Regions from separate parts of the Mesorhizobium sp. M0678 genome, predicted to be linked through region 2. Evidence: predicted binding sites of a transcription regulator. Region 2 holds the regulator's gene; the other holds the start of a gene.
The links. Region 2 encodes PhoB, which activates phosphate uptake and scavenging genes when phosphate is short. Its sites were predicted from a motif close to TGTCATNNANCTGTCAT; they were not measured.
Positions count from the first base shown of each region.

Region 1 (3,547 bases), on a different contig from region 2:
CGCCGTCGCTCACGCCGACCGCACCGGATCGAGCGTGACCTTGTAGAGTTCGCTGTCGTCGCGATCCATCAGCCGCACCGTCAACTGCTCGGTGGCGCCATCGATTTCGACGAGCCCGAAGAACTGCAGGCCGGCCGAAGGCGCCAGGTTTTGACCCTGTTCGGCAGTTGGTGCCTTTATGAACTTCAGCTCCGGGCCGAATGTCATATCGAAACCATTAGGCCCGAACGTGCCGGAATGGATCGGACCCGAAACGAATTCCCAAAACGGATTGAAGTCCTGGAACTGCGCCTTGTCCGGATTGTAGTAATGCGCGGCTGTGTAATGCACGTCTGCGGTGAGCCAGACAGTGTTGCTGATACCCGCATTCTTTATATAGCGAAGAAGGTCGGCAATTTCCAGCTCACGCCCTTTGGCCGGGCCATTGTCGCCATTGCTGACCGCCTCGGCCCCTACCTTCTTGGTGCCGTCGTTCCAGACGACGAGGCCGAGCGGCATGTCGGCGGCGATGATTTTCCAGGTTGCGTTGGAATTCGCCAGTTCACGCTTCAGCCACTTGATCTGCTGTTCACCGAGGATGCGCGATTGCGGCGTCATCGTCTCCTGCATATCCGGACCGTTGGGGCCGCGGTAGGAACGCATGTCGAGGAAGAACACGTCGAGCAGCGGACCATAGGCGATCTTGCGGTAGACGCGGCCCGGCTCCGACGGCTCGTAACGGATCGTCGTCATTTCGTGGAAGGCGCGCGCCGCACGTGCCGCCAGCACATGGATGGATTTTTCAGTGTAGCGATCGTCGGCGCTCAGGTCCTTCGATTCCGACCAGTTGTTCAGCACCTCGTGGTCATCCCACTGATAGAAGGTCGGACAGATGGCGCTGAGCGCCAGCAAATGCCTGTCCATCATGTTGTATTTCCACTGCGCCCGGTATTCGTCCAGCGTCTCGGCAACCCTGCGCTTCTCGTCGATCAGCACTTTGTTTTTCCACTTGCCGCCGTTGGGCAGGTCGACCTCGTCCTTCATCGCACCATCGGCATAGATCGTATCGCCCGAATGCAGGAAGAAGTCGGGCGTGTGCTTGGCAATGGTGGCGTAGGTCTTCATGCCGGTCTCGTCGATGCCCCAGCCTTGGCCGGCGGTGTCGCCCGACCAGGCAAAGCGAATGTCGCGCTTCGAGGCAGGTGCCGTGCGGAAGCGGCCGACGACCGGCTCGGAAACGGCGTTGATGTCGGCAAGATCGGCCGCGACCATGCGGTAGAAGATGTCCTGGTCGGAGGCGAGATCGGTAAGCAGCCGCTTCACCGTATAATCGCTGGCCGGCGAGGTATCGAGCGGCGCCAGGCGGACGGCATTGGTGAAGCTTTCGGTCGGCGACACCTCGAACATGACGCGCGACGGCCGGTCGGTGCGTGTCCAGACCATGCCGCTGGTGGCGTCGACGTCGCCGGACTGGATGCCATGGGTGAAAGCCGGGCGCTGATTGGCGCGCGAGTAATAGGGAAGGGCGAGGCCCGAGGCGCCGACCAGGCCAACGGCGCTGGCCGACGTGACGAAAGCGCGTCGCGTCATCGAAATCTTGTTCATGGCTGTCTCCTGGATGGCATTGAACGTCGCCGCCAAGCTCCAGCTTCAATGTTTCAGGCACATTTCGAAACGATGAAGGTTTGATAACAGTGAACAGGCTGGCGAATCTCCCTCCTTGAGGGGGAGATGTCGCCGAAGGCGACAGAAGGGGGTCGTCTCGCATGGAGCACCGACCTCTTGCATCGGCGATAAGGGGCCGAGCCCAGTCGGACCGACCCCCTCTGGCCGCGTCGCGGCCATCTCCCCCTCAAGGGGGGAGATTAGCACGGCCGATTGCGCCCTACGCCGCCTGCGGTTCCGGATCAAACGCCGGGCGGCTGGTGTTGATCAGCAGCGAGATGCAGGCGGCGGCTATTGCCGTCATGCCGGCGATCAGGAAGGCAAGCTGATAGTTGCCCTGAAGCTCACGCATGGTGCCACCGAAGGCAGCGGCGGTTGCCGCACCCACCTGATGGCCGGCGACGATCCAGCCGAAGACGATCGGCCCGCTGCGGTCGCCGAACGCCTCGTTGGAAAGCCTGAGCGTCGGCGGCACCGTCGCGATCCAGTCCAGTCCGTAAAACACGGCGAAGATGATCAGGCTGGTCGCCGAGAAGCCGGAATAGGGCAAATAGATCAGCGACAGGCCGCGAATACCGTAATAGACGCCGAGCAGCTTGCGCGGGTCGAAACGGTCGGTGAGCCAGCCCGACAGCGTTGTGCCGATAAGATCGAAGATGCCCATCATCGAGAGCAGGCCTGCAGCCTGCACTTCGCCGATGCCCATATCGCCGCAAAAGGCGATCAGGTGCGTGCCAACCAACCCGTTGGTGGTGAAGCCGCAAACGAAGAAGGTGGCGAACAGATACCAAAAGACGCGCGTGCCGGCGGCGCGGCGCAGCGTGCTCATCGTATGCGCGAGGAAATTGCCTTGCGCGGCAGGTGGTGACGGGGGCACGTCGTCGAGCTCGGCGCCATAGCGCACCATGCCGATGGAGGCCGGCCGCTCCGGCACCAGCAGCCAGACCAGCGGCAGCAGGCAGGCGGTGGCAACCGAGACCGCGATGACAATCGGCCTCCAGCCGCCCGACTGGGCGAGCGAGGCGAGCAGCGGCAGGAAGACCAGCAGCCCGGTGGCACTGGACGCCGACATCAGTCCCATCACCAGGCCGCGATTGGTCTTGAACCAGCGGTTGACGATGGTCGCGCCGAGCACGGTGGCGACGGCGCCCGAGCTGACGCCGGAAAACACGCCCCAGGTGAGGAGCAGATGCCACGGTTTGGTCATCAACAGGCTGAGCGCGGTCGATCCCGACATCAACAGCAGCGCGGCAAGCAAGGTGCGGCGCAGCCCGATCCGCTCCATCAGCGCCGCGGCAAACGGCCCGGTCAGGCCGTAGAGGAAGATGCCGGTGGCCGCCGCCAGCGACACCACGTCGCGCCGCCAGCCGAAACTGTTCTCCAGCGGCAGCATCATGACTGCCGGCGCCGAACGCAGGCCCGCTGCGATCAGCAGGCAGAGGAAGATGACGGCGACCACGACGAAAGCGTAGCGCTGGCCAAACGGGCGGGATTGAGCTATCATGTTACTGACCGGTACGTTGCAGGAGCGCGAAACATACGTACCGACCGGTAACATTGTCAACCAGCTAACCGGCAGACCAGGCATGAAAAGCATTGAACCAACGATCAAGGCGAATGACGCACCGCCGCCTCGCGCCGCCGAACGGATTCTCCAGGTCGCGCGCGACCTGTTCTACCGGCAAGGCATCAGGGCGATCGGCGTCGACGAGATCGTGCGGCGTGCCGGCGTCACCAAGCCCAGCCTCTACCGCAGCTTTCCGTCCAAGGACGAGCTGGCCGCATCCTACCTCCGGCACTATGACCTCGAATTCTGGGAGCGTTTCGACGAGGCGGTGGATGCCCATCCCGGCGATCCGCGCGCGCAGATCGTCGCTTTCCTGACGCGTGTCGGCAAGCGCAC
Region 1 is NZ_JAMYPT010000006.1:89,381-92,927, reverse strand. Features, by position in the region: gene NKI29_RS13330 (alkaline phosphatase D family protein) at 10-1,584, opposite strand; gene NKI29_RS13325 (MFS transporter) at 1,865-3,148, opposite strand; gene NKI29_RS13320 (TetR/AcrR family transcriptional regulator) at 3,231-3,547, shown strand, end outside.
Region 1: the regulator PhoB is predicted to act here: its motif matches at 1,657-1,673, upstream of NKI29_RS13330 (alkaline phosphatase D family protein).

Region 2 (3,547 bases):
GACTATACGGGACAGGTGGTCGCCGAGGAACAGCGCCGGCTGGACACGCTGACCATGCCGCGCGACGAGCTGATCCGTGAATGCATGGCCATCGTCCGGCGCCGGCTGCAGGATCCAGACCTTGACGTCCGCAGTGTCGCCCGCATCGCCCTGGCGATTCAGGGCATTACCGACTCCCCTGCACGCGCCATGCTGTGGTCGCCGATCACGCCGCAGACCGACATCGCCTTTGCCGACATGCTGGAGGACGAATTCGGCATCCCGGCAACGGTGGAGAACGACTGCAACATGATGGCGGTGGCTTTGCGCTGGCGCAATCCGGATCGCTATCGCGACGACTTCATCGCCATCCTGCTTTCGCATGGCATCGGCATGGGGCTGGTGCTGAAGGGCGAACTGTTCACCGGGACGCATTCCTCGGGCGGCGAATTTGGCCACATGATCCATCGTCCGGGCGGCGCGCTCTGCCGTTGCGGGCGGCGCGGCTGCATCGAGGCCTATGCCGGCAACTACGCCATCTGGCGCAACGCCAGGCAGATGAGCGAAGACAGCGAGCCGGTCGCCGACGTCAGCGACGCCGACATGCGAGCACTGGCGGCCCGGGCGCGCGAGAAAGATGGGCCGGAACGCGAGGCCTACCGCAAGGCCGGCGAAGCGCTGGGTTTCGGTCTCGGCTCGCTGTTCGCGCTGATCGATCCGGCACCGGTCGCGATGGTCGGCGCCAGTGCCGCCGCCTTCGATCTGATCGAGCCGGCCATGCGGAAGGCAATCGCCCAGACCGCCGGCGGCCAGCATTCAGGCTCGATCTCCTTCGATACAGAGCCGAACGAATTGCCGCTGATCCGCGAAGGCTGCGCGATGCGGGCGTTAAGCTTCGTCGACCAGGAGATTTTCGCGCCGGGCGCGCAAATGAGGCCCAGCGTCAGAAAGAACGTAGCCTGACCAGGCGGGTCAATCTTCCCTGATCGCATAGCCGGCACCGCGGATGGTGCGGATGACATCCGGCATCCGGCCGTTGTTGACGGCTTTGCGCAGCCGCCCGACATGCACGTCGACGGTGCGTTCGTCGATGTAGATTGTCTCGCCCCAGACATTATCGAGTAACTGGCTGCGCGAGAAGACACGGCCCGGATGCCGCATCATGAACTCGAGCAGCCGGAATTCGGTCGGCCCGAGCCTGATTTCGCTCTTCTTGCGATAGACCCTGTGCGATTCGCGATCGAGCACGATGTCGCCTACCTTCAGCACGCTGGACAGCACTTCCGGCTTGGCGCGCCGCAGCAGCGCCTTGACCCTGGCCATGAATTCCGGTGTCGAAAACGGTTTGACCAGATAGTCGTCGGCGCCGGTCGAAAGACCGCGCACCCGGTCGCTCTCCTCGCCGCGCGCGGTCAGCATGATGATCGGCAGCCGCTCGGTTTCGGGGCGCACCCGCAACCGACGACAGAGCTCGATGCCGGAAACCGCTGGTATCATCCAGTCGAGCACCAAAAGGTCGGGCACATTCTCCTGCAAACGGATCTCGGCTTCGTCGCCGCGTGTCACCACCTCGACCTGGTAGCCTTCGGATTCGAGATTGTAGCGGAGCAGCACACCCAACGGCTCCTCGTCCTCCACCACCATTATGCGTGGTGCGATCATCGGCTGGGCACCCCCATCATGTCACCGGTGCGGACATTGTCGTTTCGTCCTGCTTCGGACGATTGACCGGCAATTGCTCGCCGGTCAGCACATAATACGCATTTTCGGCGATGTTGGTGACATGGTCGCCGATCCGCTCCAGATTCTTGGCGCAGAACAGCAGGTGCGTGCAAGCGGTGATGTTGCGCGGATCTTCCATCATGTAGGTCAAGAGCTCGCGGAACACGGACGTGTATTTGACGTCGATGCGCTCGTCGGCGGCACGCAGCTTGGCCAACGCGGCCGCATCGCCTGCAGCATATTCCTCGATGACACCCTGCACCTGGATGAGAACCAGCTGCGCCATCGCGTCGATGGAATGCGACAGGTCCCGCGGCGTGGCGCTGAGGCCGACCGCACTCACGCGCTTGGCGATATTCTTGGCAAGATCGCCGATGCGTTCGAGGTCGCCCGCCATGCGGATCGCTCCGACCACATGGCGAAGATCGTGGGCCATCGGCTGGCGTTTGGCGATCAGGGTTATGGCGCGGTCGTCCAGTTCGCGTTGACGCGCATCCATGATGGCGTCGTCGGAAACGACGCGTTGCGCCAGCACGTTGTCGGAATTCAACAGGGCCTTGGTCGCCCCGCCGACCATCGAACCGGCGAGGTCGGCCATGTCGCGGATCAGCTTGCTGATCTGCTCGAGATCCTCGTCGAAAGAAGCGACTGTGTGTTCGCCCATGGTCCTGTCCTCATATGCATGATCGGAACGGCTCAGCCGAAGCGGCCAGTGATGTAGTCCTGCGTGCGCTTCTCGCGGGGCGACGTGAAGATCTTCTCGGTCCGGTCGAACTCGACCAGTTCACCCAGATACATGAAGGCGGTCTGGCGCGACACGCGCGCCGCCTGCTGCATGTTGTGGGTGACGATGACGATCGTGTAGTCGGCTTGCAATTCGTCGATCAGTTCCTCGATCTTGGCAGTCGACAGCGGGTCGAGGGCCGAAGCCGGTTCGTCGAGCAGAATGACTTCCGGCTTCACGGCCACGGTGCGGGCGATACAGAGCCGCTGCTGCTGGCCGCCAGATAGGCTCAAGCCGCTGGCGTTGAGCTTGTCCTTGACCTCGCTCCACAGCGCGGCGCGCTTCAACGCCTGTTCGACGCGGCCGTCCATCTCGGACTTGCCGAGGTTCTCGTAGAGCCTGACGCCGAAGGCGATGTTCTCGTAGATCGACATCGGGAACGGCGTCGGCTTCTGGAACACCATGCCGATCTTGGTCCTGAGGAGGTTGAGATCCTGCGACCGGTCGAGAATGTTCTTGCCGTCGAGCAGCACCTGGCCCTCGGCCATCTGTTTTGGGTAGAGCTCATAGATGCGGTTGAACACACGCAGCAGCGTCGATTTCCCGCAGCCCGAAGGGCCGATGAAGGCCGTGACACTGCGCTCAGGCAGCGACAGGCTGATGTCCTTCAGCGCCTTGCTCTGGCCGTAGTAGAAGTTGAGATTCTTGACCTCGATCTTCGTCTTCTCGGCGACCGTTTCGGCCATCGTCATGTCTGGGGACAACATCTGTGTCATCTGTCCTCTCTGCGTCCGGTAAGGCTGCGGGCGAGGATGCTCAAGCCCAGAACCGTCAGGGTGATTATGAGTGCGCCGGTCCACGCCAGTTGCTGCCATTCCTCGTAAGGGCTGAGAGCGAACTGGAAGATGGTCACCGGCAGGCTGGCCATCGGCGCGTTGATATTGCTGCTCCAGAACTGGTTGTTGAGCGCGGTGAAGAGCAGCGGCGCCGTCTCGCCGGAAATGCGTGCTATCGCCAGCAATATGCCGGTGACGATGCCGGACAATGCGGCGCGGTAGGCGACCGAACGGATCACCACCCAGCGTGGCGCGCCGATCGCGGCACCGGCTTCACGCAACGCGT
Region 2 is NZ_JAMYPT010000010.1:25,522-29,068, reverse strand. Features, by position in the region: gene NKI29_RS18885 (ROK family protein) at 1-942, shown strand, start outside; gene phoB (phosphate regulon transcriptional regulator PhoB) at 952-1,641, opposite strand; gene phoU (phosphate signaling complex protein PhoU) at 1,658-2,365, opposite strand; gene pstB (phosphate ABC transporter ATP-binding protein PstB) at 2,398-3,201, opposite strand; gene pstA (phosphate ABC transporter permease PstA) at 3,198-3,547, opposite strand, start outside.